One region of the Nocardioides sp. OK12 genome, then DNA from elsewhere that is predicted to be linked to it. Evidence: riboswitches for the same ligand, from Rfam matches in the RefSeq annotation. Region 1 holds a riboswitch; the other holds the start of a gene.

Evidence for each region. A riboswitch is a leader RNA that binds a small molecule or an ion and turns the genes downstream of it on or off. The one in region 1 is predicted to bind cobalamin.
Region 2: another riboswitch for cobalamin. It lies ahead of OCU29_RS02105 (hypothetical protein); the one in region 1 lies ahead of cobN (cobaltochelatase subunit CobN).

Annotation. Positions count from the first base shown of each region.
Region 1 is NZ_BNET01000004.1:459,774-475,131, reverse strand. Features, by position in the region: partial or broken gene OCU29_RS12740 (cobyrinate a,c-diamide synthase) at 1-2,033, shown strand, start outside; gene cobT (nicotinate-nucleotide--dimethylbenzimidazole phosphoribosyltransferase) at 2,112-3,176, shown strand; gene OCU29_RS12730 (adenosylcobinamide-GDP ribazoletransferase) at 3,169-3,936, shown strand; gene cobU (bifunctional adenosylcobinamide kinase/adenosylcobinamide-phosphate guanylyltransferase) at 3,942-4,478, opposite strand; gene OCU29_RS12720 (cobalamin biosynthesis protein) at 4,490-5,434, shown strand; gene OCU29_RS12715 (cobalt-precorrin-6A reductase) at 5,382-6,104, opposite strand; gene OCU29_RS12710 (cobyric acid synthase) at 6,101-7,555, opposite strand; gene OCU29_RS12705 (2'-5' RNA ligase family protein) at 7,555-8,136, opposite strand; gene cobF (precorrin-6A synthase (deacetylating)) at 8,133-8,909, opposite strand; gene cobN (cobaltochelatase subunit CobN) at 8,902-12,513, opposite strand; cobalamin riboswitch at 12,542-12,694, opposite strand; partial or broken gene OCU29_RS19845 (NAD(P)H-dependent oxidoreductase subunit E) at 12,777-13,358, opposite strand; gene OCU29_RS12690 (ABC transporter ATP-binding protein) at 13,397-14,215, opposite strand; gene OCU29_RS12685 (iron ABC transporter permease) at 14,212-15,255, opposite strand; gene OCU29_RS12680 (ABC transporter substrate-binding protein) at 15,252-15,358, opposite strand, start outside.
Region 2 is NZ_BNET01000001.1:414,246-429,603, forward strand. Features, by position in the region: gene OCU29_RS02055 (methionine synthase) at 1-235, shown strand, start outside; gene ligA (NAD-dependent DNA ligase LigA) at 588-2,684, shown strand; gene wrbA (NAD(P)H:quinone oxidoreductase) at 2,719-3,312, opposite strand; gene OCU29_RS02070 (hypothetical protein) at 3,405-4,520, opposite strand; gene OCU29_RS02075 (SigE family RNA polymerase sigma factor) at 4,513-5,034, opposite strand; gene OCU29_RS02080 (B12-binding domain-containing protein) at 5,141-6,133, opposite strand; gene OCU29_RS02085 (PP2C family protein-serine/threonine phosphatase) at 6,130-7,488, opposite strand; gene gatC (Asp-tRNA(Asn)/Glu-tRNA(Gln) amidotransferase subunit GatC) at 7,609-7,908, shown strand; gene gatA (Asp-tRNA(Asn)/Glu-tRNA(Gln) amidotransferase subunit GatA) at 7,941-9,431, shown strand; gene gatB (Asp-tRNA(Asn)/Glu-tRNA(Gln) amidotransferase subunit GatB) at 9,428-10,927, shown strand; cobalamin riboswitch at 10,971-11,091, shown strand; gene OCU29_RS02105 (hypothetical protein) at 11,169-12,263, shown strand; gene OCU29_RS02110 (hypothetical protein) at 12,260-13,219, shown strand; cobalamin riboswitch at 13,287-13,357, shown strand; gene OCU29_RS02115 (hypothetical protein) at 13,451-14,584, shown strand; gene OCU29_RS02120 (energy-coupling factor transporter transmembrane component T) at 14,581-15,358, shown strand, end outside.

The DNA of each region.
Region 1 (15,358 bases):
CGTCGCGGGGCTGACCCGCTCCCCCATCGTGCTCGTCGTCGACATCTCGCGCTCCTCGCGCTCGATCGGGGCGGTGGTGCACGGGATGGCGACCTACGACCCGGGCGTGCAGGTGGCCGGGGTCGTCCTCAACAAGGCCGGCTCCCCGCGGCACGCCCGCGAGGTCGTCGACTCGATCGCGCCGACCGGCATCCCGGTGCTCGGCACCATCGGCCGCGACCAGGCCGTCGAGGCGCCCTCGCGCCACCTCGGTCTGGTGCCGGCGGCCGAGCGGGGCCTGGCTGCCGAGTCGCTGGACCGCCTGGCCGCCCAGGTAGCCGAGCAGGTCGACCTCGAGGCGGTGCTCGCGATCGCGCGCAGCGCCCCCGACCTGGCGGCCGCGCCCTGGGACCCTGCCGAGCAGGTCCGGCCCCCCGCGGGCGCCACGCCCACCGGTCGACCGGTCGTGGCCGTGGCCGGCGGGCGCTCGTTCACCTTTCGCTACACCGAGACCGACGAGCTGCTGCGCGCCGGCGGCTGCGAGGTGGTCACCTTCGACCCCGCCACCGACACCGCGCTGCCGGCCGGCACCCGCGGCCTCTACCTGGGCGGCGGCTTCCCCGAGGTGCACGCCACCGCCCTGGGTGACAACGCCGCCCTGCGCGCCGAGGTCGCGGCCGCCGTGGCCGCCGGGGTGCCGACGGTGGCGGAGTGCGCCGGGCTGCTCTACCTGTGCGAGAGCCTCGACGACGTGCCGATGGTCGGCGCGGTGCCGGCAGCCGCGTCCATGACCGAGCGGCTGACGCTGGCCTACCCCGAGATGACCGCCGCCTCCGACTCGCTGCTGACCCGCGCCGGCGAGCGGGTCACCGGCCACGAGTTCCACCGCACCCACGTCGAGCCGGCCGCCGGGCCCGCGCCGGCGTGGAGCGGCGAGGGGCACACCGTCGGCTTCACCAGCCCCAGCCTGCACGCGGCGTACCTGCACGTGCACTGGGCCGGGCACCCGCACCTCGCGCAGCGCTTCGTGGACGCGGTGCACCGTGGCTGAGGCCCCGCCCACCGATCCGCTGCGCCACCACGGCGACGTGGAGGTGCGCGGCAGCGACCTGCTCGACCTGGCCGTCAACGTCTACCCCGGCCCGCGGCCGGGGTGGCTCGACGCCGCGCTGCGCGCCAGCCTCGACGACGTCGGCGCCTACCCCGACCCGACCCGCGCCGAGCGGGCCGTGGCGGCCCGGCACGGCCGCCCGGCCTCAGAGGTGCTGGCCACCGCGGGCGCCGCCGAGGCGTTCTCGCTGGTGGCCCGGCTGCGGCCCTGGCGTCGCCCGGTGGTGGTGCACCCCCAGTTCACCGAGCCGCACGCAGCGCTCGAGCAGGCCGGCCACCGGGTCACCAGCGTGCTCACCCGGGCCGCCGACGGGTTCGCCCTCGACCCCGCAGCGGTGCCGGACGACGCCGACCTCGTCGTGGTCGGCAACCCCACCAACCCGACCGGGCGGCTGCACCCGGTCGACGACCTGCTCGCCCTGCGGCGCCCGGGCCGGCTGGTGCTCGTCGACGAGGCGTTCATCGACACCGTGCCCGACGAGGCCGGGACCCTGGCCGGGGCACCGGCCGAGGGCCTCGTGGTGCTGCGCAGCCTGACCAAGCACTGGTCGATCCCGGGCGTGCGGGCCGGGTACCTCCTCGGCACGCCCGACGTGGTGGCCGCGCTGCGCCGCGAGCAGGTGCCGTGGTCGGTCTCCACCACCGCCGCGGCCGCGATCGAGGCCTGCTGCACGCCGCTCGCGCTGGCCGAGGCGGAGCGTCGAGCCCGCACGATCGCGGGCTGGCGGACCCACCTGGTCGACTCGCTCACCGCCCTGGGCACCACCACCCTGCCCTCGCGGACGTCGTTCCTGCTCGCCCGCCTCGGCGAGGGCGGGCGCGAGCGGCTGCGCGCGCAGGGTGTCGCCGTACGCCGCTGCGACACCTTCCCCGGCCTCGACGCCGGGTGGGCGCGCGTCGCGGTGCGGCCCCCCGACGTCACCGACCGGCTCGTCGCCGCCCTGCGCGCCGGCCCCGCCGCTCCAGCCCCCAGTCCAGCCCCCAATCCAGCCCTCAGCCCAGCCCCGAGTCCAGGAGGACCCGTGACCGCTTCCCTGCCCGTCCCCGCGCCGCACGCCCCGAGCGCCCGGGCCGCCGCCGAGCGGCTGGCCGGGCTGGCCGTCCCGGCCGGCGCCCTGGGCCGCCTCGGCGAGCTCGGCGCCTGGCTGAGCGCCGTGCAGGGCCAGGTGCCGCCGCGCCCGCTCGACGACGTGCGCCTGGTGATCTTCGCCGGTGACCACGGCGTCGCCCGGCACGGCGTCTCGGCGTACCCGCCCGAGATCACCGCCGCGATGGTGCGCACCTTCGTGGCCGGGCGCGCCGGCGTCAACGCCCTGGCCGGCGCCCACGGGGTGCGGGTGCGGGTGCTCGACCTCGGCGTCGACGACGACCTCGACGGGCTGCCCCCGGAGGTCGGCGAGCACAAGGTCCGCCGCGGCAGCGGCGCCATCCACCTCGAGGACGCCCTCACCGCCGCCGAGACCGCGCAGGCGCTGGCCGTGGGGCGACGGGTCGCCGCCCGCGAGGTCGCCGACGGGGCCCAGCTGCTGCTGAGCGGCGACATGGGCATCGGCAACACCACCCCCGCTGCGGCGCTGGTGGCGGCCGGCCTGGGGCTCGGGGCGGGCGACGTGGCCGAGGTCGCGGGCCGGGGCACCGGCGTCGACGACGCGGGCCTGGCCCGCAAGCGCGAGGTGCTGGGTGCCGCGCTCGAGCGGGCCGGGGAGCGGGCCGCCGACCCGGTCGAGACGCTCACCGCGCTCGGCAGCGCCGACCTGGCCGCGACCGTGGGCTACGTCCTGGGCGCCGCCGAGGCCGGGGTGCCCGTGCTGCTGGACGGACTGATGTCGGTGTCCTGCGCGCTCACCGCCGAGCGGATCGCCCCCGGCACCGCCGCCTGGTGCGTCGCCGGGCACCGCTCCCCCGAGCCGGCGCAGACGCTGGCGCTGGCCAGCCTGGGGCTCGACCCGCTGCTCGACCTCGGGATGCGGCTGGGCGAGGGCAGCGGCGCGGTCGCGGCGGTGCCGCTGCTGCGCAGCGCCGTCGCGCTGCTGCGAGAGGTCGCGCTGCTGAGCGACCTGGGCGACCTGGTGCCCACGGATGCCTGACTCCTGGCGCCTGGCGCTCGGCACCCTGACCGTGCTCCGGGTGCCGGCGCCGCGCGCCGTGACCCCCGTGGTCGCCGGTCGGGCGATGCTGCTGGCTCCCCTGGCGGTCCTCCCGCTGGGCCTCGTCGTCGCCGTGGTCGGCCTGGTCGGAGCCCGCCTCGCGCTGCCTCCGCTCGTCGTCGCGCTGGTCGCGGTGGGCGCGCTCGCCGCCGGCAGCCGGGCCCTGCACTGGGACGGGCTCTCCGACGTGGTCGACGGGCTCACCGCCTCCTACGACCCCGCGCGCTCCCTCGCGGTCATGAAGTCGGGCACCTCAGGGCCGGCCGGCGTGGTGGCGACGGTGGTGGTGCTGGGCGTGCAGGCCGCTGCGCTGGCGCCGCTGCTCACCACCGCCCGCGGGGCGCTGGTCGCCGGGCTGCTGGTCTGTGTCTCCCGGGCCGCGCTCGGCTGGTGCTGCCTGCGCGGGGTCCCGGGCGCGCGCCCCGACGGTCTCGGGGCGGCGTACGTCGGCACGGTCGGGCCGCTGCCCGCCGCCGCCGTGTGGCTGGTCGCGGCCCTCCTCCTGACGCTCGCCGCGGGCTGGTCGGGCCTGGTGGCCGGGGTCCTGGCGGCGCTGGTGGTCGCGGCGCTGCTGCACCGCGTCGTGCGCCGGCTCGGCGGAGTGACCGGCGACGTGCTCGGCGCCGCCGTCGAGCTCTGCCTGGCCACCCTGCTCGTGGGCGTGCTCGTCGGAGGGCCGCCGAGCGGAGGTGTCGGGTGAGCCCCTCAGAGCCGCAGCACCCGGCCGGCCACCACCAGGTGCACCTCGTCGCAGGCCTCGGCGACGCGCTGGTTGGCGAGGCCGAGCAGGTCGCGGAAGAGCCGGCCCGACCGGTGCGCGGGCACCACGCCCAGCCCCACCTCGTTGGTCACCAGCACCACGTCGTGGGGGCAGTCGCGCAGCGCCGCCACGACCGCGGCCAGCCGGGCCTCGACCAGCGCGACGACGTCGTCGGAGGAGCGCTCCCACGCCTGCTCCTCGTCGAGCAGGCCGGTCACCCAGGTGCCCAGGCAGTCGACGAGCAGCGCGCGGTCGGCGCGGGTCAGCGCGCCGGCCAGGTCGCGGGTCTCGAGCGTGGTCCACGACGCGGGTCGGCGCTCCCGGTGCCTCGCGACCCGCGCCGCCCAGTCGGGGTCGTCGTCCTCGGGCGCCGGGCCCGGCGCGACGTAGGTGACGGGGGCGGTGCCCACGAGCGACCCCACGAGCGACTCGGCGTGACGGGACTTGCCCGAGCGCACGCCGCCGGTGACCAGGACCTTCACGGGAGCCTCCAGTGCTGAGCAGATCGGTGGGGATGGTGCTGGGGGTCGGCCTCGACCGCGTGCTGGCCGACCCCGCACGATGGCACCCGGTGGCCGGCTTCGGCACCCTGGCCGCCCGCCTCGAGCAGACGACGTACGCCGACCGGCGCGCGGCGGGCGCCGCCCACGTGCTGGTGCTGGTCGGGGGCTGCGTAGCGCTGGGGGCCGTCGCCGAGCGGGCCACCCGCGACCGGCCGGTGCCGCACGCGCTGGTCACCGCGGCCGCGACCTGGACGGTGCTGGGCGGCACCACCCTGGGCCGGGAGGCCGCCGAGGTGGCGCGGCTGCTGGAGGCCGGGCGGCTCGACGACGCCCGCACCCAGGTGGCGCGGCTGGTGGGCCGTGACACCCGCACGCTGGAGGCCACCGACGTGGCCCGGGCCGCGCTCGAGTCGCTGGCCGAGAACACCTCCGACGCGGTGGTGGCCCCGCTGGTGCTGGGCGCGGTGGCCGGGGTGCCGGGGCTGCTCGGCTACCGGGCCGCCAACACCCTCGACGCGATGGTCGGGCACCGCAGCGCCCGCTACGCCCGCTTCGGCTGGGCGGCGGCGCGCCTCGACGACGTGCTCAACCTGCCCGGCTCGCGGCTCACCGCGGCCCTGGCCACCGTGCTCGGCGCCGACCCGGCGGCGAGCGTGCGGGCCTGGCGGCGCGACGCCGGCGCCCACCCCAGCCCCAACGCCGGCCCGGTCGAGGCCGCCTTCGCGGGCGCGCTGGGGGTGCGGCTGGGCGGGCGCACCGTCTACGGCACCGGCGCCGAGGCCCGGGTCGAGCTGCGTCCGGTGCTGGGCGCCGGGCGCGCCCCGGCCGCTCACGACGTGGCCCGGGGGCGCCGGCTGGCCGACCGGGTCGGGGTCGGTGCGCTCATCGTGACGGCAGCCGTCGCAGCCAGGCCAGCGCGCCGTCGACGTCGCTGACCGTCGGCACGCCCGGCGGCGGCGCCGGGCGGCGCACGACGACGGTGGCGACCCCGAGGTCGGCGGCGGCCCGCATCTTGGGCCAGGTCAGCGCCCCGCCGGAGTCCTTGGTGACCAGCACGTCGGCACGGTGCTCGCGCAGCAGGTCACGCTCCCCCGCCTCCTCGTAGGGGCCACGGCTGCGCAGCAGCGTCCAGGTCGGCGGCAGCGGCACCTCGGGCTCGTCGACCACCCGGGCCAGCACCGCGTGCTCGGCCAGCGGACCGGTGAAGGCGCCGAGCTGCTGGCGCCCGACGGTCAGCACCGGGCGCTGCCCGAGCCGGGCGGCCGTGGCGGCCGCCTCGTCGTGGCCGTCGACCCAGTGCCAGCGCCCGGTCGGGTCGCTCCAGCCGGGGCGCTGCAGCCGCAGCAGCGGCACGTCGACCGCGGCGGCGTGCGTCGAGATGGTGGCGGCGAAGGGGTGCGTCGCGTCGACCACGGCGTCGTACGCCGCGGCGTACGCGCGCAGCGCCTCGGCGCCCCCGAAGCCGCCGATGCGCACCCGGCCCACGGGCAGGCGCGGCCGCACCACCCGCCCGGCCAGCGACGACTCGACGTCGACGCCGGCCTCGACCAGGGCGGCGGCCAGGGCCCGCGCCTCGCCGGTGCCGCCGAGCAGCAGCACCCTCACGGCTGGGCTCCCGGCGCTCCCGGCGGCAGGAACGGCAGCCCGGCGGGCGCCCCGTCGAGGGCCAGCGCGAGCAGCGCGTCGACGTCGAGGTGGGTCTCGACGAGCTCGCCGAGCAGGTCGAGCCGGCGCTCGCGGGCGGCGGGGAAGGACGCCGTCGACGCCACGCCGAGTGCCCGGCGCAGGTAGGCGGCGCGGTGCGCGTCGTCCTCCAGGGCACCGTGCACCATCGTGGCCGTCACCGCCCCGAGCTCGCGCTGGCCCTCCAGGCGCCCGTGGTGGATCTCGTAGCCGGCGGGCTCGTGGCGGCGCAGCACCTTCTCGGGGGTGAAGGCGGTGACGGCGTCGAGCAGCCCCAGCCCCTCGACGTCGGCGCCCGCGGGCCCCTCGACCCCGTGCGGGTCGCGGATCCGCCGGCCGAGCATCTGGGCGCCGCCGCAGATGCCGAGCAGCGGGCGACCCGCCGCGACGTGGGCGTGCAGGGCGGTGTCGAGGCCGCGCCCGCGCAGCCACGCCAGGTCGGCGAGGGTGGCGCGGGTGCCGGGCAGCACCACCAGGTCGGCGTCGGAGAGCGCCTGCGGGGTGGAGGCGAAGACCACGTCGAGGCCGGGCTCGAGGCCGAGCGCGTCGACGTCGGTGAGGTTGGAGATCCGCGGCAGCCGCACCACGACCACCCGGGCGGTCGGCTCCCCCGCGCCGGCGCCGGGGCGGGCCCGGCGCCCCTCCAGGTCGAGGGCGTCCTCGGAGTCGAGCCACAGGTCCGGGCTCCAGGGCAGCACGCCGTAGGTGCGACGACCCGTCGCGGCCTCCAGCTGGGCCAGGCCCGGGCGCAGCAGCTCGAGGTCGCCGCGGAACTTGTTGACCACGAAGCCCGCCAGCAGCGCCTGGTCCTCCGGTGCGAGCAGCGCGACCGTGCCGAGGAACGCGGCGAAGACCCCGCCCCGGTCGATGTCGCCGACGACGACCGTGGGCAGGTCGGCGTGCCGGGCCAGGCCCATGTTGACGTAGTCGCCCGCGCGCAGGTTGACCTCCGCCGGGCTGCCGGCCCCCTCGGCGACCACGACGTCGTGGCGCCCGGCCAGGTCGTCGTACGCCGCCTGGGCGGCGCGGGCCAGGTGGGCGCGCCCGGTGGTCCAGTCGCGCGAGGACACCTCGCCGGCGGGCCGGCCCAGCACCACCACGTGGCTGCGCCGGTCGCTGCCGGGCTTGAGCAGCACCGGGTTCATCGCCGGTTCCGGCTCGACCCGCGCGGCCAGCGCCTGCACCCACTGGGCGCGCCCGATCTCTGCGGTGCCCCCGTCGAGGTGCGCCACGACCATCGAGTTGTTCGACATGTTCTGCGCCTTGTACGGCGCCACGGCCACCCCGCGGCGGGCCAGGGCGCGGCAGAGCCCCGTGGTGACCACGCTCTTGCCGGCGTCGGAGGTGGTGCCGGCGACCAGCAGGCCGCCCATCAGGCGACCGCCTCGGCGGCGAGGGGGAAGGAGTGCAGCAGCCGGCACCCGTCGGCCTGCCACCACTGCAGGTCGACCCGGTCGACCCGGGTGCGCACCGGCAGGCGCCCCGCGAGGTCACCGGCCACGGAGCCGACGGTGACCCGCTGGCCGACCTGCTGGCCGACCCGGGTGGGGCCGGGCCCGACCTGGTCGAGGCTGAGGTGCGGCTCGACCGCGCCGTACCTGCCCTCGTAGGGCGGGTGCTGGGGGTAGGCCTCGGCGAGCAGGCCGGTCAGCGCGGCGAACCGCCCGTGCGGCTCGGGGCGCAGGTGCACCAACCCGTTCGGGAAGACGTCGACCTCGCCCAGCCGGGCCTCGAAGGTCGGCACCGCGGCGAGCAGGGCCGCGACCCGCCCGAGGTCGGCGTCGTCGGGCGCCGGCACCCACGGCGCCAGCACGGTGACGTGGGCGTGCACGAACGTCGGGTCGCTCGAGACCCACGCCGGGTCGTACTCGTGGGTGCGGGCCCGCACCCAGTCGTCGAGCGCGGGCACCGGCACGGCGAGCACGGTGTGACCGCCGGTGGGCTGCCCGCTCACGGGGCGTCCCCGGCCGGCGCCCGCAGCAGGTGCAGGTCGAGCACCCAGCCGTCGTGGGCGCGGGCCCGCTCGCGGGCGGCCTCGATGTCGGCGAGCACCTCACCGACCCGCCCGGCGACCAGCTGCTCGCCGGGCGCGCCGAGGTTGGCCCCCCACCAGATCGACCAGTCGGCGAGCGCGGGGTCGGCCAGCGCGTCGAGGCGACGGTTGAGCACGACGACGACGTTGCGCTGCCCCTGGGCGAGCGCCTCGGCGAACCGGCGGGCGGTGGTGACGTGCAGCGGGGCGCCGACGTCGTGCAGCACCAGGCGGTGCCGGGCGGCGAGCAGCTGGAGGCTGCTGATGCCGGGCACCACCTCGACGGCCAGCGGCAACCGCTCCTGGAGCCGGTCCAGCAGCCGCAGCGTGGAGTCGTAGAGGCTCGGGTCGCCCCACACCAGCAGCCCCACGTCGCCGGGGTGCGTGGCCAGGGCGGCCTCCCACGCCTCGGCCCGCGCGGCGTGCCAGGCGTCGACCGCCGCGTCGTAGTCGACGTCGTCGTGCCGCGCGCGCGGCGGGTCGTCGAGCACGACCAGCTCGACGCCGTGCAGGTCGCAGACCTCGCGGCGCACCGCGAGCAGCGGGTCGTCGGCGGACTTCACGAAGGCGAGCACCACGTCGACGGTGTCGATCGCGGCCGCGGCCTCGACGGTCACGTGCTGCGGACCCATCCCGATGCCGACGACGACCACCCGGCGGGCCGCCGTGGCGGTCCCGCCCGGCGCCTTAGCCACCGGCGCGGTCCTCCAGGTCGCCCTCGAGGTCGAGGTAGACCGCCTGCATCCGCGCCAGCGTGTCGGCGTCGGGCGACTCCCACAGCCCGCGGTCGGCGGCCTCGTGCAGCTTCTCCACGATGCCGCGCAGCGCCCACGGGTTGGAGCGGCGCATGAACTCCTGGTTGGTCTCGTCGAGCACGTACTCCTGGGCCAGCGACTCGTACATCCAGTCGTGCACGACCCCGGCGGTGGCGTCGAAGCCGAAGAGGTAGTCGACGGTGGCGGCGAGCTCGAAGGCGCCCTTGTAGCCGTGGCGCTGCATGGCGGTGATCCAGCGCGGGTTGACCACCCGGGCGCGGAAGACCCGGTTGGTCTCCTCCTGCAGGGTGCGGGTGCGCACCGCGTCGGGGCTGGTGGAGTCGCCGACGTAGGCCTTCGGGTCGGAGCCGGTGAGCGCGCGGACGGTGGCGACCATCCCGCCGTGGTACTGGAAGTAGTCGTCGGAGTCGGCGATGTCGTGCTCGCGGGTGTCGATGTTCTTGGCCGCGACCTGGATGCGGCGGTAGGCCGTGCGCATGTCGTCGGCGGCCGGGGCACCGTCGAGGCCGCGGCCGTAGGCGAAGCCGCCCCAGGCGGTGTAGACCTCGGCCAGGTCCTTGTCGTCGCGCCAGGAGCCGGACTCGACGACCTGCAGGATGCCGGCGCCGTACGAGCCCGGCTTGGAGCCGAAGACCCGGGTGGTGGCCCGGCGCCGGTCGCCGTGCTCGGCCAGGTCGGTCTCGACGTGGGCGCGCACGAAGTTCTGGTCGGCCGGCTCGTCGAGGTCGGCGACCAGCTGCACGGCGTCGTCGAGCATCGCCACGACGTGCGGGAAGGCGTCGCGGAAGAAGCCCGAGATCCGCACGGTGACGTCGATGCGGGGTCGGCCGAGGTCCTCCAGGGGGACGACCTGCAGCTCGGAGACGCGGCGCGAGGCCTCGTCCCAGACCGGGCGCACGCCCAGCAGCGCGAGCACCTCGGCCACGTCGTCGCCGGAGGTGCGCATCGCGCTGGTGCCCCACACCGACAGGCCCACCGAGGTCGGGTAGGCGCCGGTGTCGTCGAGGTGGCGCTGGAGCAGCGAGTCGGCCATCGCGACGCCGGTCTGCCAGGCCAGCCGGCTGGGCACGGCGCGCGGGTCGACGGTGTAGAAGTTGCGCCCGGTGGGCAGCACGTTGACCAGCCCGCGCAGCGGGGAGCCGGAGGGGCCGGCCGGCACGAAGCCGCCGTCGAGGGCGTGCAGCACCGCGTCGAGCTCGTCGGTGGTGCAGGCCAGCCGGGGCACGACCTGCTCGGCCGCGAAGCACAGCACCCGGCGCACCTCGGGGTCGTCGTGCAGTGCTGCGACCGCGGCCGGGTCCCACCCGGACTCCTCCATGGCCAGCACCAGGGCACGGGCCTGCTGCTCGGCGGCGTCGACGGCGCCGGTGTCCTCGTGACCCTCCTTCAGCCCCAGGGCGACTCGCAGGCCGGGCACCGCCGCGGACTCGCCTCCCCACACCTGGGAGGCGCGCAGGATCGCGAGCACCAGGTTGACCCGGGCCTCCCCGTCGGGCGCCTGGCCCAGCACGTGCAGGCCGTCGCGGATCTGGGCGTCCTTGATCTCGCAGAGCCACCCGTCGACGTGCAGCAGGAAGTCGTCGAACTCCTCGTCGTCGGGGCGCTCCTCGAGGCCGAGGTCGCGGTGCATCTCCGCGGCGTGCATCAGCTGCCAGATCTCGCCCCGCACCGCCGGCAGCTTGGCCGGGTCCATCGCGGCGATGTTGGCGTGCTCGTCGAGCAGCTGCTCGAGGCGCGCGATGTCGCCGTAGGTCTCGGCGCGCGCCATCGGCGGGATCAGGTGGTCGACGATGGTGGCGTGGGCGCGCCGCTTGGCCTGCGCGCCCTCCCCCGGGTCGTTGACCAGGAACGGGTAGACCAGCGGCAGGTTGCCGATCGCGGCGTCGGTCGCGCAGGAGGCCGAGAGGGCCGCGTTCTTGCCGGGCAGCCACTCCATCGACCCGTGCTTGCCCAGGTGCACGACCGCGTGCGCGCCGAACCCGCCGGACTCCGGCGACGCCTCCAGCCAGCGGTACGCCGCCAGGTAGTGGTGGCTGGGGGCCAGGTCGGGGTCGTGGTAGATCGCGACCGGGTTCTCCCCGAAGCCGCGGGGCGGCTGGATGAGCAGCACCACGTTGCCGGCGGTGATGGTGGCCAGCACGATCTCGCCGGCGGCGTTGGTGAAGAGGGTGCCGGGCGCCGCGCCCCACGCGTCGGTGATCTGCGCGCGCAGGTCGGCGGGCAGGTCGGCGGTCCACGCGTCGTACTGCGCCGGGGTGATCCGCACGTGCGCGTCGCTGAGCTGGGCGTGGGTCAGCCACTCCTCGTCCTGCCCGCCGGCCGCGATCAGGGCGTGGATCAGGGCGTCGCCGGCCTCGGTGTCGTCGCCGAGCTCGAGACCCGGGATCTCGCCCGGCGCCCCGAGGTCGTAGCCGGCCTCGCGCATCCGGCGCAGCAGGCGGATCGTGGAGACCGGCGTGTCCAGGCCCACCGCGTTGCCGACCCGGGAGTGCTTGGTCGGGTAGGCCGAGAGCATCAGCGCGACCTTGCGCTCCGCGGGCGGCGTACGCCGCAGCCGGGCGTGGTTGACCGCGATCCGGGCCACCCGGGCGCAGCGCTCGGCGTCGGCGACGTAGCGCGGCAGCCCGTCGGCGTCGACCTCCTTGAAGGAGAACGGCGCGGTGATGATCCGCCCGTCGAACTCGGGGATCGCGATCTGGGTGGCGGAGTCGAGCGGGGTGACCCCGTCGTCGCTGGCCTCCCACTCCGCGCGGCTGCTGGTCAGGCACAGGCCCTGGAGGACGGGGATGTCGAGGGCGGCCATCCGCTCCACGTCCCAGGCCTCGTCGTGCTCGCCGGCGCTGGCCGAGGCCGGGGTGCTGCCGCCGGCGGCGAGCACGGTGACCACGAGGGCGTCCAGGGTGCCCAGCGCGTCGTAGAGCGCGTCGGGCGCCGCGCGCAGCGAGCCCGCGAAGACCGGGACGCCGACCGCGAGCCCGGTCGCGTCGACGGCGTCGGCCAGCGCGTGGGCGAAGGCGGTGTTCCCGCTCGCCTCGTGGGCGCGGTAGTAGAGGATGCCGACCCGCGGCAGGTCGCTGTCGACGTGCGGGCGGGCCCACCCCCACTGCGGCAGCGCGACCGGGGGCTCGAAGCCCTCGCCGGTGAGCAGCACGGTGTCGGAGAGGAACGCGTGCAGCTGGGCCAGGTTGGCGGGGCCGCCCTCGGCGAGGTAGCGGTGTGCCTCGGCGGCCACGCCCATCGGCACCGAGGAGAGCTCCATCAGCTCGGCGCTGGGCTGCTGCTCCCCACCCAGCACGACGGTCGGCACGCCGGTCGCTGCCACGCGGGTGAAGCCCGAGCAGAGGTCCTGGGGCGAGCCCAGGACGCGCCCGACGACCAGGTCGCAGCCCTCGATGGTCTCGGCCATCGACTGGTGGCCCGGCCGGGCCGGGTTGGCCACGACGTAGTCCGCACCGCTGGCGCTGGCCGAGAGGAGGTCGGTGTCGGAGGTGGAGAGCAGCGCGATGCGCGCGCGTCGGTTCATCGTGTTTCTCCTCGGGGTTCTCGCCCCTGGTCGGCGGAGGTCCCGTGGCCAGTGTCTGGCTTCGCCCGCTGCTCCCGCAGCGGGCTCACAGTGGCGGAACCGCCCCGGACTTCGGCATCGCTGCCGGCACCGGGTTCCTGGTCACCACGAGACGTGTGCGGCCACCCTAGTCCCCTCGACGGGCCACGGCGGCGCGGCAGCCGCTGCTCGGTCACGGGCGCGCCCGCGACGAGGTGGTGCGCGACGACCAGGGCCGCCGCGGCGTCGTCCACGCGGCCGTACCAGACGTCGTCGGGCTGCACCGCGACCACCGGGGCGTGGTTGCAGGGGAACAGGCAGCCGGTCTGGGTGACCAGCACGTCGTCGTCGCCCTGCCCGTGCTCGACCAGCGCCCGCGACAGCGCGGCGGCGGTGGCCTCGGAGCCGCGCGCGGTGCACCGCGGGCCGCGGCACACCAGGACCTGGTGGCGGTGGCCGGGCACGTCCTGCCAGGCCGCGGAGGCCAGGTCCGCCTCCCGGCCGGTGACCGGGCGGACCGCTCGCCCCAGCACCGTGGGCAGCTCGCCGTCATGACGCAGCAGCTGGGCGGCCACGGTGATCGCGGGCCGGTGCCCCGACCGCTCGCGCCACCAGTGCCCGGCGACCCGGCGCAGCCACGACGCGCCGGGGCCGCTCGCGCCCAGCCGCACCCCGACCAGCACCACCCGCTCGGCGCCGAGGTCGGCCAGGCGGGTCAGCTCGCGCGAGAGCGACGGATCGCCCACCTGGAGGAACGCCACGGTGGCGGGCCGGTCACCGGCCAGTGCCGCGACCCGGTCGGCCAGGGCGACCTCGTGGGCCGACATGCCCACCAGCACCAGGTGCTCGGCCCCTTCGTCCGCGCTCACCGGGCCTCCTCCACGGGTCGGGCGGCCCCGAGCACGCCGTTCCACCGCACGTGCGGGGCCGGGCGGCGGGGGTGGTCCTCGACGTCGACGTCGACCCCGTAGACGTCGGCGACCAGGTCGGGCGTGAGCACCTCGGAGACCGGCCCGGCGGCCCGCACCCGCCCGTCGTCGAGCACCACGACGTCGTCGCAGTAGGCCGCGGCCATCTCGAGGTCGTGCAGCGCAGCCACCGTGGTCAGGCCGCTCGCGCGCACCCGCTCCAGGAAGTCGAGCTGGTGGCCCAGGTCGAGGTGGTTGGTCGGCTCGTCGAGCAGCAGCAGCGACGGCTCCTGGGCCAGGGCCCGGGCCAGCTGGGTGCGCTGCCGCTCACCGCCGGAGAGCCGGTCCCACCCGCGCTCGGCGAGGTGCTCGACCCGCACCGTCCGCATCGCCCGCTCGACCGCGTCGGCGTCGGCGCCGCGCAGCGGCCCCGCGCCCCACCGGGAGCGGTACGGCGTCCGCCCGAGGCCCACGACCTGGCGCACCGTCAGCGACAGGGCGGTCTCGGCGTGCTGCTCGACCAGGGCGATCCGGCGGGCCCGGAGCCGCGCGGGCATCCGGTGCACGTCGACGCCGTCGAGGCGCACCAGCCCGTCGTCGGGACGGCGCAGCCCCGCGACCATGTGCAGCAGCGTCGTCTTGCCCGAGCCGTTGGGGCCCAGGAGGCCGGTCACCCGGCCCGGTCGGCAGCGCAGGTCGACGGCGTCGAGCACCGGCGCCCCGCGCCCCGGCACGCGCAGGCCCACGCCGAGCGCCTCGAGCGCCGGCGCGCTCACGCCGCCACCCGGGTGCGCCGCAGCAGGTAGGCGAAGAAGGGGGCGCCGACCAGCGCCGTCACGACCCCGATCGGGATCTCCTGACCCTGCACCAGCGAGCGGGCCAGCGTGTCGGCCCACACGAGCAGCACCGCGCCGAGCAGCGCCGCGAGCGGCAGCAGGAGCCGGTGCTGCGGCCCGGTCACGAAGCGCACCACGTGCGGCACCACCAGGCCCACGAAGCCGATCGCGCCCGAGAAGGCGACCAGGCAGGCCGTCACCAGGGCGGTGACGACCATCAGCACCCAGCGCAGGCGCTCCACCTCGATGCCCAGCGAGCGGGCCGAGGACTCACCGAAGGCCAGGGCGTCGAGCTGGCCGGCCATCGCCACGAAGACCACCGTGGAGACGACGGCGACCGCGCCCACGGTCGCCGCGGTGCCCCAGCGCAGGCCGGCCACCGACCCCAGGGTCCAGGTCAGCACACGGCGGGCCGCGTCGGAGTCGCCGGCCAGGATGACGACCATCGAGGTGTAGGCGCCGCACACCTGCGCCGTGGCCACGCCGGCCAGGACGGTGCGTCCGGGCGAGAGGCTGCCGCCGCGACCGGCGGCCAGCACCAGCACCAGCACCAGCGCCCCGAGGGCGCCGGCGAACCCGGCCGCGGCCACGGCGGCCGAGCCCACCAGCCCCACGACCGGGACACCGAGCACGATCACGGTGACCGCCCCGACCGCGGCCCCGCTGGAGATCCCGAGCAGGTAGGGGTCGGCCAGGTCGTTGCGGGTCAGCGCCTGCAGCACCGCGCCGCAGCAGGCCAGCGCCGCCCCGATGGCGGCGGCCCCGAGCACGCGCGGCATCCGCAGCTGCCAGACGATCTGGTCGTCGAGCAGCCGCACGTCGAGGCCGTCCGCGCCCAGCCGGCGCGCCACCACCTCGACGACCGTCGACAGCGGGACCGGGACCGCCCCGATGCCCAGCGCCGCGGCCATGCTCAGCAGCAGCAGGGCCGCCGTGGTCAGCAGCGCGAGGGTCGAGAGGGCCGGTCGGCCCCGTCTCACGAGGCGTCCAGGCCCGCCAGCTGGGCGGCCACCGAGACGGCACCGTCGACCAGCCGCACCCCGGCGGTCGACTCGGAGAACGCGACGGTGACGAAGCGCTGCT
Region 2 (15,358 bases), on a different contig from region 1:
CGTGGTGCTGGGGGTGGTGCCGAGCACCGACCCCGACGGCCCGAACGGCTCGGTCACCGACACCGCGCTCACCCAGCGCGTCGTGCGCTGGCTCGACATGCTCGGCCTCGACCCCGCCTCGGGCCGCCTCGGCGTCTCGCCGGCCTGCGGCCTCGCCGGGGCGTCGTACGACTGGTCGCGGCGGGCGCTGGCCCTCAGCCGGGCCGTCGCCGACAACCTGACGAACCTGGGGTAGGTCCTAGGCGAGCGACCCTCCGGGGTCGTCCGTGCCGGCAGCTCCCGCACGCGCCCGCGCTGGTCGAGCAGTGACGAGCGCCAGCGAGGAACGTCGTCTAGACCGGGTGAGCTGGGCGTCGACGGTGACCGCTCGCCGCACGTCGGGTGGTGGCAGTCCGTTGGTCGAGCAGTGACGAGCGCCAGCGAGGAACGTCGTCGAGACCCGGTGAGTGGGGCGTCGACGGTGACCGCTCGCCGTACGCCGTGTGCTCACGGGGTTTCGACGGGCGCTCGAGCCTTCGGCCCTCGCTGCTCGACCAACGGCGGGGGAGACGCCAGGGGTGTCCCCGGCACCGGGCAGGATGTCCCTCATGAGCGACCCCACCCCCGCCGGAGACGAGGCGCGCGAGGAGCACCGCCGGCTGGCCGAGGAGATCGGCGACGCGCGCTGGCGCTACTACGTGCTCGACGACCCGACGATCGACGACGCCGACTTCGACGCCCGGATGCGGCGCCTCGAGGAGCTCGAGGACGCGTTCCCGGAGCTGCGCACCCCCGACTCGCCGACCCAGCAGGTCGGGGGAGCGGTCTCGACGCTCTTCACCGCCGTCGACCACCTCGAGCCGATGCAGAGCCTCGACAACGCGTTCTCCTACGAGGAGCTCCAGGCCTGGCACGAGCGGCTGCGCCGCGACGGCGTCGACGACCCGCCGCTGCTGTGCGAGCTGAAGGTCGACGGCCTGGCGATCAACCTGCTCTACGAGGAGGGTCGTCTGGTGCGGGCGCTGACCCGCGGCGACGGCCGCACGGGGGAGGACGTCACGCCCAACGTCAAGACCATCGACACCATCCCGCACCGCCTCACCGGCACCGACGAGTTCCCGGTGCCCGAGCTGGTCGAGGTGCGCGGCGAGGTGTTCCTGCCGGTGGCGGCGTTCGAGCGCCTCAACGAGGCGATGACCGAGGCGGGCAAGCCAGTCTTCGCCAACCCGCGCAACGCCGCCGCCGGCTCGCTGCGCCAGAAGGACCCCCGGGTCACCGCGACCCGGGCGCTGGGGATGGTCTGCCACGGCGTCGGCGCGCGCCGGGGCTTCGAGCCCGTCTCGCAGTCCGAGGCGTACGGTGCCCTGCGGGCCTGGGGCCTGCCCACCAGCGAGCGGGCCACGGTGCTGGCCACGCTCGCCGAGGTCGAGGCGCTGATCGCCCACCACGGCGAGCACCGCCACGACGTCGAGCACGAGATCGACGGCGTCGTGGTCAAGGTCGACGCGGTCAGCGACCAGCGGCGCCTGGGCTCGACCAGCCGCGCCCCGCGCTGGGCGATCGCCTTCAAGTACCCGCCCGAGGAGGTCAACGCCGAGCTGCTCGACATCCGCGTCAACGTCGGGCGCACCGGCCGCGTGACGCCGTACGGCGTCATGGTGCCGACCCGGGTGGCCGGCTCGACGGTCGAGAACGCCACGCTGCACAACGCCCACGAGGTGCGCCGCAAGGACGTGCGCCCGGGGGACACGGTGATCCTGCGCAAGGCCGGCGACGTCATCCCCGAGATCCTGGGCCCGGTGCTGGCGCTGCGGCCCGAGGGCCTCGAGCCGTGGGTGATGCCGACGCACTGCCCGGCCTGCGGCACGGCGCTGGCCGAGCAGAAGGAGGGCGACAAGGACCTGCGCTGCCCCAACCACGAGCAGTGCCCCGCCCAGGTGCGCGAGCGGGTCTTCCACGTGGCCGGGCGCGGCGCCTTCGACATCGAGGGCCTGGGCTACGAGGCCGCCTCGGCGCTGCTCGAGGCCGGCGTGATCACCAACGAGGGCGACGTCTTCGCGCTGACCGCGCAGGACCTGCTGCGCACCGAGCTCTTCACCCGGGCCGCCAAGCGCACCGAGGTCGATGACGCCACCGACGGCCGGGTGCTCTCGGCCAACGGGCAGCGGCTCCTCGACCACCTCGACCGCGCCAAGCAGGTGCCGCTGTGGCGGGTGCTGGTCGGGCTCTCGATCCGCCACGTCGGACCGACCGCCGCGCGGGCGCTGGCCCAGGAGTTCGGGTCGATGCAGCGCATCCGCGAGGCCAGCGAGGAGGACCTCGCCGCCGCCGAGGGGGTCGGCCCCACGATCGCGACCGCGGTCATCGAGTGGTTCGCCGTCGAGTGGCGCTGCCGCATCGTCGACGCCTGGGAGGCGGCCGGGGTCACGATGGCCGACGAGCGCGACGAGTCGGTGCCGCGCACCCTCGAGGGCCTCACGGTCGTGGTCACCGGCTCGCTGGTCGACTTCAGCCGTGACTCCGCCAAGGAGGCGATCCTGTCGCGGGGCGGCAAGGCCGCGGGCTCGGTGTCGAAGAAGACCGACTTCGTCGTGGTCGGCGACAACGCGGGCTCGAAGGCCGAGAAGGCCGAGCAGCTGGGGGTGCCGGTCCTCGACGAGGACGGCTTCAAGTCGCTGCTCGAGCAGGGCCCCCCGGAGGCCTGAGCGGCCGCCGGGGAGCCCGGAGGGAGCGGTCGGCTCAGGCGGCGAGCTTGGCGCCGATGCGCAGGGCCCGCTCGACGAGGTGGTCCATGGCGGCGAGGTCGTCCTTGTCGAGCTCGGACGAGGCGCCTGTGACCTTGCCGACCCCGTAGGGGTTGCCGTCGGTGAACTTGATCGGGTCGGTGTAGCCCGGGGGCACGATCACGCCGCCGAGGTGGACGAAGGTCGTGAGCATCGACAGCAGGGTGGTCTCCTGGCCGCCGTGCGCGGTCTGGCTGGCGGTGAAGCCGGCGTAGACCTTGTCGGCCAGGGCGCCCTGCTGCCACAGCGGGCCCAGGGTGTCGATGAAGGACTGCAGCTGGCTGGTGACGCTGCCGTAGCGGGTGCCGGAGCCGAGGAGGACCACGTCGGCCCAGGCCAGGTCCTCGGGCTCCGCGACCGGGCGGTCGGCCACCTCGGCCCGGTGCGCTGCCCAGCCCTCCACCGACGACCAGACCTCCTCGGGCGCGGTCTCGGCGACGTGGCGCAGCCGCACCTCGGCCCCGGCCTTCTCGGCGGTCTGCGCCGCGCGCTCGGCCAGCGCGTGCACGGTGCCGTAGGAGGAGTAGTAGACGATCGCGATCTTGGTCATGCGGACGCTCCCGGGAGGTCGAAGGAAGGTTGATACTTCAACTTCGACGGTAGGTGGTGCGCCGTCCCGGGCCGCCCACCCCCGGGGGTGGGTCAGGACTCGTAGGACAGGCCTGCGAGCCTCAGCGCCCCCTGCGCCGGGCCGGTGACGGGCTGCGTCTCGCAGACGCCGGTCGCGGGCGCGCAGGTGGTCGTGGTCCGAGCCTGGGTGTCGACGGAGAACAGGTGCCCACCGGCTGTCCACCCGAAGTCCCACGGTGCCTCGGCGATGGTCGTGGTGCGGCCGCTGTCGAGGTCGACGACGAGGAAGCCGTCCTCCTCCTGCTCGTCCTGGAAGACGACCTTGGCCAGGGTCCCGTCGGGCGACAGGTCGACGTAGGGGTAGCGCTCGCTGCTCACCCGGTAGAGGACCTCGTCGCGGACCAGGTCCACGACCCGCAGCTCCTCGCCGTCGCTCTCCACCACTCGTCCGCCGACGGCGGGGCCGGCGCCGGTGTACGGCACGACCTCGCGGCTGCGCCAGTCGACGGCCGTCGTGGCCCCGCCGTCGAAGCTGACGTAGACCAGGTCGCCGTCGAGCGCGACCGGTGGTGCCTCCCACCCGCCCGACATGGCGCCCTCGACGCGTACCCGGGCCCGTTCCTCCCCGGTGGTGACGTCGAGCACGACGACCTCCCAGCGGCGCGGTCCGCCGGTCGACTCCGCGTAGGCGAGCAGCGGCTGCTCAGGGTCGGTGCCCGGCACGCGGTCGCCGAGGTCGAGGTCGAGGGTCGCCTGGCTCGCGTCGGGTCGCACCAGCGTGTAGCGGGACGGGCCGTCGTCGTCGGTGGAGCTCACGCGACCGGTGCGCACCAGCGGGCCTGCGGAGGTGTAGTAGAGCACCTTCACCTCCTCGTCCACCTCCGCCGTGGAGCCGTCGCCCAGGTGGACCGTCGAGCCGGTGGCGAAGACGCCGTGGTCGAGGTACGCCGCGGTGGCGGGGTCGACGCCCCGGTGCCGGTCCGCCCGGTCCTCACCGCCGAGGACGGTGAGGCCGAGCGAGGCGCCCCCGATCACGACCAGGGCGAAGAGGGCCGATCCGGCAGCCGTGCCCGCCCGTCGGCGACGCCGGGCTCGACGCCCGGCGGCGAGGATCGAGGCCGCCGGGGCCGGTGGCACGTCGAGGCCGGCGGCCTCGTCCTGCAGCTGGAGCGCGAGTCTGTCAGTCATGGGGTCCTCCGGTGCTGGCGACGGTGACGACGTCGTCGGCCAGGAGGGCGCGCAGGCGCCTCAGGGCTTGCGACGTCTGGCTCTTGACGGTGCCCTCGTGGACGGCGAGCGCGGCGGCGGTCTCGGCCACGCTCATGTCCTCGTAGAAGCGCAGCACCACGACCGCCCGCTGGCGCGGGGCGAGCCGGGAGAGCGCGTCGAGCAGCGTCGGGCGCAGGGCCTCGTCGCTGCACGTCGCCGCCTCCGGCAGCACCTCGGTGGGCCGCTCGTTGCGCCACGACCTCCTGCGGAACCACGACGTCGCGGTGTTGAGCATGACGGTGCGCGCGTAGCCGGGGCCCGCGTCGACGCAGCGCACCTTCGACCACGAGGCGTAGGTCTTGGTGAGGGCGCTCTGCACGAGGTCCTCGGCCTCGGCGGCGTCGCCGAGGAGCAGGTACGCCGTGCGGTAGAGCGACGGCCAGCTGGCGCGCACCATCTCGCTGAACTCGGCGTCGGTGGGTGGTCGAGTCATGGGGTCTCCCGGGAGGTCACACCCAGGAGATGCCGCGAGCGCCGGTTCGGTTGCCTCCGGGGGCGCCCAGGCTGCGATCGACCGCGTCCAGAGCGCGTGAGACCGCTCAGCCCGCGAGCATGGTCAGCGCGACCGGGAAGTCGCGCAGCTCGTGGGCCAGCGCGTCCCACAGCCGGTCCACGGCCGCAGGGTCGCCGCCGCGGCCCGCCACGACGTCGCGCAGCCAGGCACGGGCCTCCGAGAGCACCGTGGGGTCGTCGCAGAGCAGGGCGCTGGCCACGGAGTCGACGACGTGGGAGGTGTGGGTGGCCAGGACGACGCGCCAGTCGTCGGGCGGCAGCGCCAGGTTGCCGAGGTCGAGCGCGGCCAGCACGTCGCCGACGATCCGGTCGGCCCCGGCCTGCACGGCCCGCGCCTCGGCCGCGCCCGGGTGGTGCAGCGCGGGGGCGGCGCCGACGTGGCGGGGCAGCTCGGCCAGCACCTCGAGGGCGCGCGCCGGCGACTCGGCGTACGCCGTGGCGCCGAGCGTGCGCCAGCGTCGCGCGTCGGTGAAGGCCCGCCCGCCGACCACCACGGGGGTGCCGGTGCCACGCACGGCCTCGACCTGGCGGCGCAGGCGGGGCAGCGACGAGGAGAGCGACGCGCTGAGCAGCACGGCCCGCGGGCCCCGGTCGAGGATCGTGGAGACCAGCTCGTCGCGCGAGGTGGAGGCGCCGGTGTGCACCGCGTCGAGCCCCCGCGCGCGCAGGACGGTGGTGAGCACCAGCGCCGGCATCGCGTGCCACTCGCGCTCGGCGCAGGCGACGAGCAGCAGCGGGCCGGGGCCCACGTGCAGGGTGTCGGCGAGGCGTCGGACCACGGCCTCGGAGACGGCCGTGGCCGCGTGCTCCTGCGCGACGCTCCAGTTGTTGGCCGCCCAGCGCTCGCCGACGCGGCGCTGGGCCTCGACGACGACCTGCTCGAGGAAGTCCTCGACCCCGAGACCGGCCTCGAGCGCGCGGGCGGCGACGGCGTGCGCCGCGTCGGTGTCGGCCGCGGAGACCGCGGCCCAGTAGTCCTCGCGGTGGGCCGCGCCGACCTCGTCGGTCAGCGTGCTCATGCGCCCGCCCCGACCTCGCGGTGCAGGACCACGAGCGCGATGTCGTCGTGCGCGCGCTCGCCCAGGTGGTCGGAGACGGCGACGGCGACGGCCTCGGCGACGGCGGCCGCCGGCATGCCGGCCACCGCGGCCAGCGTCGCCTCGAGCCGCTCCTGGCCGAAGAGGTCGTGCACGCCGCGGGCCTCGGTCACCCCGTCGGTGTAGAGCACCAGCGTGTCGCCGGGGTCGAGGCAGGCGGTGGTCTCCGGGAAGTCAGCGCCGTCCAGCAGCCCCAGCGCCACGCCCTGGCCCTCCTGGGCCTCGACGGACCCGTCGGCCCGGACGACCAGGGCGTCGGGGTGGCCGGCGCCGGCCAGGGTGACCTCGAGCCGGTCGCCGTCGCGGGTCAGGCGTCCGCACACGGCCGTGGCCAGGCGCTCGCTGAACTCGTCGTCCTGGTCGGCCTCGAGCACCAGCACCCGGTTGGTCAGCGCGAGCACCGCGCCCGGCTCGCGGTGCACCAGCGAGGAGGTGCGCACCGCGTTGCGGATGCGCTTGGCGTGCACGGCCGCCTCGACGCCCTTGCCGGTCACGTCGCCGCACAGCAGCATCAGGTCGTCGGGGTGGGCGGGGTCGCTGAGCACGTCGAAGAAGTCGCCGCCGACCGCCTGGGACTCGTGGGCCACGCGCACGTGGGTGGCGATCTGCAGGCCCGGCACCTCCGGCACCCGGCCGGGGGCCAGCGAGCGGCGCAGCACGTCGGCGACGTAGCGGCTCTCGGCGACCAGCAGGGTCGCGTCGAGGCCGACGCCGATGCGGTCGGTCAGGTCGCCCAGGAAGGCGTGCGAGCCCGAGAAGTCACCCCCGCGGTCGCGGCCGACGACCAGCGAGCCCAGGGTGCGGCCCCGCGCGGTCAGCGGCAGCACCACCAGCAGCTCCACCTCGCTCAGCTCGAGCCGGGCGGCGAGGTCGGGGTCCACGACCACCGAGCGGAGCGCCTCGCGCCGCGCCGACCCGTGGCGGGGCAGGACCACCTCGGTGGCCAGACCCGTCTCCATGGTGGCCGCGGCGTCGCGGGGGAGCGGGTCGGCCAGGGGCCTGCGCACCGTGGTCGGCTCGTCGACGTGGGTGCCGCTGCTGACCAGGTGGTGGGGACCGGAGCGGACGACCACCTGGGCGACGTCGACGACCTCGTCGAGCAGCAGCTCGACCAGGGCCTCGAGGCCGCGGTCGGGGTTCTGGACGGCCGAGACGCTGCGCGAGAGGCGCAGCAGGAACTCGGCGCGGCTGACGGCCTGGGCCAGCCGTGCGCGCGGCTCGGCGGATCGTGAGTCGGCGAGCAGACGCGCAGGACGTTCCCGCGTCGTCGCCGTCATCGAGCCTCCATGCTGCCGTTGCCTGCGACCACAGTAAGGAACTCGTGGGTGAAGTGCCCGTTCCCGGGCCCCGACCCACCCGGTCGGGTGGTCGGGCGCCGGCCTCCTAGGATGGCGCCCATGCCCGAGATCACCCGAGACGAGGTCGCCCACCTGGCGACCCTGGCCCGGATCGACCTGTCCGACGACGAGCTCGACCACCTGGCACCCCAGCTGTCGGTCATCCTCGAGTCGGTCGCCTCGATCAGCGAGGTGGCCGGCGCCGACGTGCCGCCGACCTCGCACCCGCTGCCGCTGACCAACGTCTTCCGCGAGGACGTCGTCAGGCCCGGCCTGAGCGCCGAGGAGGCCCTCGCGGGCGCCCCGGCCTCCGAGGAGCAGCGCTTCATGGTGCCGCGGATCCTGGGGGACGAGCAGTGAGCATCGACCTGACCCGCGCCAGCGCCGACGCGATGGCGCGCGCCCTGGCCGCCGGCGAGACGACCTCGGTCGAGCTCACGCAGGCGGCGCTCGACGCGATCGCCGCCGTCGACGGCGCCGTGCACGCCTACCTCCACGTCGACGCCGAGGGTGCGCTCGCGCAGGCCGCCGCCTCCGACGCCCGCCGCGCCGCCGGCACCCCCGCCTCGGCCCTCGACGGCGTGCCCGTCGCGGTCAAGGACGTGCTGGCCACCACCGGCCTGCCCACCACCTGCGGCTCGAAGATCCTCGAGGGCTGGCTGCCGCCGTACGACGCCACGGTCGTGGCCCGGCTCAAGGCCGCGGGCCTGCCGATCCTGGGCAAGACCAACATGGACGAGTTCGCCATGGGCTCCTCCACCGAGCACTCCGCCTACGGCCCGACCCACAACCCCTGGGACCTCGAGCGCATCCCCGGCGGCTCCGGCGGCGGCTCGGCCGCGGCCGTCGCCTCCTTCACCGCGCCGCTGGCCCTGGGCACCGACACCGGCGGCTCGATCCGCCAGCCCGGCGCCGTCACCGGCACCGTGGGCGTCAAGCCGACGTACGGCGGGGTCTCGCGCTACGGGCTGGTGGCGATGGCCAACTCCCTCGACCAGGTCGGCCCGGTCACCCGCACCGTCCTGGACGCGGCGCTGCTGCACGAGATCATCGGCGGCCACGACCCGCTCGACTCCACCTCGGTCGACCAGCCGCTGCCCCCGCTGGTCGAGGCGGCCCGCCAGGGCGCGGCCGGCGACCTGTCGGGGCTCAAGGTCGGGGTCATCACCGAGCTGTCCGGCGAGGGCTACCAGGCCGGCGTGCTGGCCCGCTTCCACGAGTCCGTCGAGCTGCTGGTGCAGGCCGGGGCCGAGGTCGTGGAGGTGTCGTGCCCGAACTTCGTGCACGCGCTGGCGACCTACTACCTGGTGATGCCCTGCGAGGCGTCCTCCAACCTCGCCAAGTTCGACGCGATGCGCTACGGCCTGCGGGTGCTGCCCGAGGGCGTGGAGTCGCCGTCGGCCGAGGAGGTCATGCGGGCCACCCGCGACGCCGGCTTCGGCGACGAGGTCAAGCGCCGCATCATCCTGGGCACCTACGCGCTCTCCAGCGGCTACTACGACGCCTACTACGGCACCGCGCAGCGGGTGCGCACCCTGATCTCCCAGGACTTCGCGGCCGCCTTCGAGAAGGTCGACGTGCTGGTCAGCCCGACGTCGCCGACCACCGCCTTCAAGCTCGGCGAGAAGCTCGACGACCCCCTCGCGATGTACCTCAACGACCTCGCGACCATCCCCGCGAACCTCGCCGGCGTGCCGGGCATCTCGGTGCCCAGCGGTCTCGCCGAGGAGGACGGGCTGCCCACCGGGTTCCAGGTGCTGGCCCCCGCCCTGGCCGACGACCGGCTCTACCGCGTCGGCGCGGCCCTGGAGGCCGCGCTGGAGGCGCAGTGGGGCGGCCCGCTGCTCGACAAGGCTCCCACCCTGGAAGGAGCGGCCCGATGAGCGCCGCCGAGACCCTCGTGCCGTTCGACGACGTGCTGGCCGCCTACGACCCCGCCCTGGGCCTCGAGGTCCATGTCGAGCTCAACACCAACACGAAGATGTTCTGCGGCTGCCCGACGGCCTTCGGCGCCGAGCCCAACACGCAGGTCTGCCCGACCTGCCTGGGCCTGCCGGGCGCGATGCCGGCGGTCAACCGGGTCGCGGTCGAGTCGGCGATCCGGATCGGCCTCGCGCTGAACTGCGAGATCGCCGAGTGGTGCCGCTTCGCGCGCAAGAACTACTTCTACCCCGACATGCCGAAGAACTTCCAGACCAGCCAGTACGACGAGCCGATCGCGTTCGAGGGCTGGATGGACGTCGACGTCGACGGGGAGACCTACCGGGTCGAGATCGAGCGCGCCCACATGGAGGAGGACACCGGCAAGTCGCTGCACGTCGGCGGCTCCACCGGCCGCATCCACGGCGCCGACTACTCGCTGGTCGACTACAACCGCGCCGGCATCCCCCTGATCGAGATCGTCACCAAGCCGATCACCGGCATGGGGGAGAAGGCCCCCGCGGTGGCCCGCGCCTACGTGCAGCAGCTGCGCGACCTGATCGTCGCGCTCGGGGTCTCCGAGGCGCGGATGGACCAGGGCAACCTGCGCGCCGACGTGAACCTGTCGCTGGCCCCCAAGGGCTCCACGACGCTCGGCACCCGCACCGAGACCAAGAACGTGAACTCCTTCCGCTCGGTGGAGCGCGCGGTGCGCTTCGAGATGCAGCGCCACGCCGGCATCCTGGGCTCCGGCGGCTCGATCCTGCAGGAGACCCGGCACTGGCACGAGGACACCGGCGTGACCACCAGCGGTCGCGAGAAGTCCGACGCCGACGACTACCGCTACTTCCCCGAGCCCGACCTCGTCCCGGTGGCGCCCTCGCGCGAGTGGGTCGAGCAGCTGCGAGGCACCCTGCCCGAGAACCCGACGCAGAAGCGGGCGCGGCTGCAGGCCGACTGGGGCTTCACCGACCTCGAGATGCGCGACACCGTGGGTGCCGGGGCGTTCGGGCTGGTCGAGGCCACCGTGGCCGCCGGCTGCGCGCCGCAGGCCGCCCGCAAGTGGTGGCTGGGCGAGATGGCGCGACGCGCCAACGACTCGGGCGCCGACATCGCCGACCTCGGGGTCACCCCGCTCGACGTGGCCCGGGTCCAGGCCCTGGTCGACGAGGGGTCGCTCAACGACAAGCTGGCGCGCCAGGTCTTCGACGGGCTCCTGGCCGGCGAGGGCACCCCCGACGAGATCGTCGCGGCCCGCGGCCTGGCCATCGTCTCCGACGAGGGTGCGCTCAACGCCGCCGTCGACGAGGCGATCGCCGCCAACCCCGACGTCGCCGACAAGATCCGCGACGGCAAGCACGCCGCGGCCGGTGCGCTCATCGGCGCGGTGATGAAGCAGATGCGCGGCCAGGCCGACGCCGCCCGGGTGCGCGAGCTGGTGCTCGAGAAGCTCGCCTGACGGGCGCGTACCGCCGCCGGGCCCCGGCGGCGGTACGCTCCGCTCACCAACTCCACATGCACGCCCTCGCAGGGGGAAGCCGGTCGAACTCCGGCGCTGACCCGCAACCGTGGGCCGTCCCAGGACGGCGAGCCGGAGCACCCTCGTGCGGCGTACCGATCACACGCTGTCGAGGACCGCAGCGGTGTCGCCCTCGCCGCGCGTGGGGTCGTCGCCGCTGCTCGCAGCGGAGAGGAACCCCGTGAAGCACCCCCTCACCCGTGGTGCGGCGCTCGTCGCCGGCACCGCCACGGCCCTGGCCGTCGTGGCCGCCGCCACGCCCGCCGTGGCCGGCACGGCTGACAAGCAGCAGGCCGCCGCCGACTGGCTGGCCGGCGAGCTCGACGGCGGCGTCGCCGTCAACGAGCAGTACGAGTTCAACGACTACGGCCTGAGCATCGACACCGGTCTGGCGCTGCGCGCCCAGGGCCTCAAGGCCCGCAAGATCGCGAAGATCAGCGACGCGCTCGCCGGCGCCGTCGACAGCTACACCACCGGGGCCGACTTCGGCTCCGACGACGTGTACGCCGGCGCCACGGCGAAGCTGGCCTCCTTCGTGGTCCGCACCGGCGGGGACCCGGCCGCCTTCGGCGGCGTCGACCTCGTCGAGCGCCTCGAGGGCCTGGTGGCCACCGAGGCCCCGGTCGCCGGTCGCCTGCAGGACTCCTCCTCCTACGGCGACTACGCCAACACCATCGGTCAGGCCTTCGCCGCCCAGGCGCTGCAGTCCGTGGGCGCCGAGCAGGCCGCGCCGGTGACGTCGTACCTGCTGCAGCAGCAGTGCGAGGCCGGCTACTTCCGGCTCTCGTTCGCCGCCGCCGACGCCCCCGAGCAGGGCTGCGACGCCGACCCCGGCGACCCCGAGCAGGGCGCCGACGTGACCGCACTGGTGGTGCTGAACCTGCTCGAGATCGAGGCCCCCTCGGCCGAGGTGCGCACCGCGGTCGACGACGCCACCGCGTGGCTGGTCAGCCAGCAGAGCGACGGCGGCGCCTTCGACGGCGGCCCCGACGCCGGGGTGAACTCCAACAGCACCGGCCTGGCCGGCTGGGCCCTCGGCGAGGCCGGCGTCTGCGGCAAGGCGCAGGGCGCCGCGCAGTGGGTCAAGAAGCAGCAGGCCGGTGGCCGGGACAAGGCCCTGGCCCAGGAGAAGGGCGCGATCGCCTACGACCGCGCCGCCTTCCTGAGCGGCAAGAAGGAGGGCATCACCACGCTGACCGCCGACCAGTGGCACCGGGCGACCGCCCAGGCCGCCCCGGCGCTGGAGAACCTGCGCAAGGTGGAGTGCAAGGCGTGAGCCTGCGCCGCTCCCGCTCCCGCACCGGCTCGGTCCTGCTGTCCGCCGTCGTCGCGCTCGGCGCGGCGACGGCGGGGCTGGTGGCGGCCCCGCCGACGGCGAGCGCCGCCACCTGCAGCAACGCCGGCGGCGTCTCCGTGGTCGTCGACTTCAAGGGCCTCGGTGGCGGGCAGCAGACGGGCTGCGTCACCGGTGAGGGCGGCAGCAGCGCCGCGGCGATCTTCTCCGCGGCCGGGGTGTCGCTGACCCGGGCCCGCAGGCAGCAGGGCTTCGTGTGCCGGGTGCAGGACGTGCCCGCCGACGACCCGTGCGTCAACGCCTCGCCCGCCGATGCCTACTGGTCGCTGTGGTGGTCCGACGGCTCGTCGGGCTCGTGGAGCTACTCCAGCCTGGGCGTCGACCAGCTCGAGATCCCCGAGGGCGGCTCGGTCGGGTTCGCCTGGGACGACCAGTCGGGCCAGGTGCAGCCCGGCACCGCCCCGCCGACCAAGCCGGCCGCCGCGCCCTCGCCCAGCAGCTCGGGCGGCTCGGGGGGCTCCGGTGGCTCGGGCAGCACGGGCTCGACCTCGGGTGGATCGGGTGGCTCGGGTGGTTCGGGCGGCACGGGCTCGACGACCCCGGCGACACCTGCGCCGTCCGGGGGCAGCGCCAGTGCCGGCGCCGCCGTCGAGGACGAGGCCACCACCGGGGCCGAGCAGGGCCGCAAGAGGACGAAGAAGGACAAGGGCGCGACGGAGCGGTCGAAGGACGGGCGCGACGAGGAGCCCGAGCAGTCCGGGGAGAGCGCCGGTGCCGACGACCAGGACACCGTGGTCGACCTCGACGACACCGAGCCGGTCGCGGTGCCCGCGACCGACTCCGACGGGCTGCCGACCTGGGTCGCCCCTGCGGTGCTCGCCCTGCTGGGGCTGGGCCTGGCCGGCGTCGCGGTGGTACGCCGCCGTCGTCGGCTGTGAGGCTGGCATGCCGCCGTCGGGGCCGACGGCGGTATGCTGCACCCACCAACCACACCCGCGCACGTCGGGGGAAGCCGGTCGAAGTCCGGCGCTGACCCGCAACCGTAGGCCGCCCCAGGGTGGCGAGCCGGAGCACCCGCGTGACGCGCACCGATCACACGCTGTCGAGGACCGCAGCGGTGTCGCCCCTGCACCACCGGGTCGCCGCCGCGTGCAGCGGAGGGGAGCCCCGTGAGGAGCCAGAGCCGTCGAGCCCCGCTCGCCGCAGCCGTGGCCTTCGCCCTGCTGGGCGCGACCGCGTGCGGCGCGGAGGAGTCGACGGCCCCCGAGGCGGCCCCCCGGGCCGAGCAGCCGCCCGAGGCCGCGCTGGCCGGCGGCTGGTTGTCCGAGCAGCTCACCGACGGGGTCGTGCGCAACGAGCAGTACGACTTCGACGACCACGGCCTGAGCATCGACGTGGCCCTCGCGCTGCGCGCCCTCGGCGGCCACGAGGCCACCGTCGCGCGGGTCGCCGACGCGCTGGACGGTGCGGTCGAGGCCTACACCAGCGGTGGCACCGACGGCCTCTACTCCGGCGCGGTCGCCAAGCTGGCCTCGTTCATGACGCTCGCGGGGGGGGACCCGACCGACGTCGGCGGCGCCGACCTCGTCGAGCGCCTCGAGGGCCTGGTCAGCAGCCGGCCTGCCTCGACCGGCCGCCTCCAGGACACCGCCCCCGGCGCCGACGTCGCCAACACCATCGGCCAGGCCTTCGCCGCCCACGCGCTCACCACGGCCGGCTCGGCGGCCGCCGCGCCGGTCACGGACTACCTGCTCGAGCAGCAGTGCGCCGACGGCTGGTTCCGGCTGCTGCTCACCGAGGACGCGAAGGCCGGCGACCAGTCCTGCGACGGTGGTGCGGCCGCGCGCACCGACGACCGCAGCGTCCCCGACACCGACGCGACGGCGCTCGTGGTCCTCTCGCTGCTCGAGCTCGAGGACCCCTCGCCGCAGGTCGTGGCGGCCGTCGACCGAGCAGCGGCCTGGCTCGTCGAGCAGCAGGCCGCCGACGGCAGCCTCACCGGCGAGCCGGCCAGCGGCTCCACGGTCGCCAGCGCCAACTCCACCGGCCTCGCCGGCTGGGTGCTGGGGCGGCTCGGCTCCTGCGCCGAGGCCGCCCGCGCCGCGCAGTGGCTCAGCGACCTGCAGGTGCCGGCGGGTGAGCGCGAGGCCGGCGCGGTCGCCTACGAGGAGGCGGCGTACGACGCGCTGCCGGGCACCGGTCGCATCACCACCCCCGAGCGTGACCAGTGGCGCCGCGCCACCGCCCAGGCGGCCCCCGCCCTGGAGCACCTCGAGCCCGGGCGCTGCGAGGCCGGGTCGTGACCAGCACCGCGAGCCCGGCGACGACCCCCGGGGCCCCCGTCGGCGGCAACGCCCGGTTGCCGCGCGACCTGCACCCGGTGGCCTGGTGGGTCTGGGCGATCGGCCTGGCCGCGGCCGCCTCGGGCACCACCAACCCGTTGAGCCTGCTGCTGCTGGTCGGCGTCGCCGCCCTCGTGGTCTCGGCCCGCCGCTCCGACCAGCCCTGGGCGGGCTCCTTCCGCCTCTACCTGTGGCTGGGGCTGGCGATCGTGGTGGTCCGGGTGCTCTTCCGCATCCTGCTCGGCGGTGGGTACGCCGGCGGGCCCGTGCTGCTCGACCTGCCCGAGATCCCGCTGCCCGACGCCGCCGCCGGCATCGCGCTGCTCGGCCCGCTGACCTCGCAGGCCCTGCTCGCCGGTCTGTACGACGGGATGCGGCTGGCCACCATCGTGGTGTGCATCGGCGCCGCCAACTCCCTGGCCAACCCCAAGCGGCTGCTGCGCTCGGTGCCCCCGGCGCTCTACGAGATCGGCACCGCCCTCGTGGTGGCGGTGACGGTGCTGCCGCAGCTGGCCGACTCGGTACGCCGGGTGCGCGCCGCGCAGGGCCTGCGGGCCGGCGCCGGTGGCCGCACCGGCCTGGTGCGGCGCTCGCTGGTGCCGGTCCTCGAGGACGCGCTCGACCGCTCGCTGGCGATGGCGGCCGGCATGGACGCGCGCGGCTACGGCCGCAGCCCCGAGCAGGGGCGTGGCGCCCGGCTGCTGACCGGGTCGCTGATGGTGGCCGGGCTGGTCG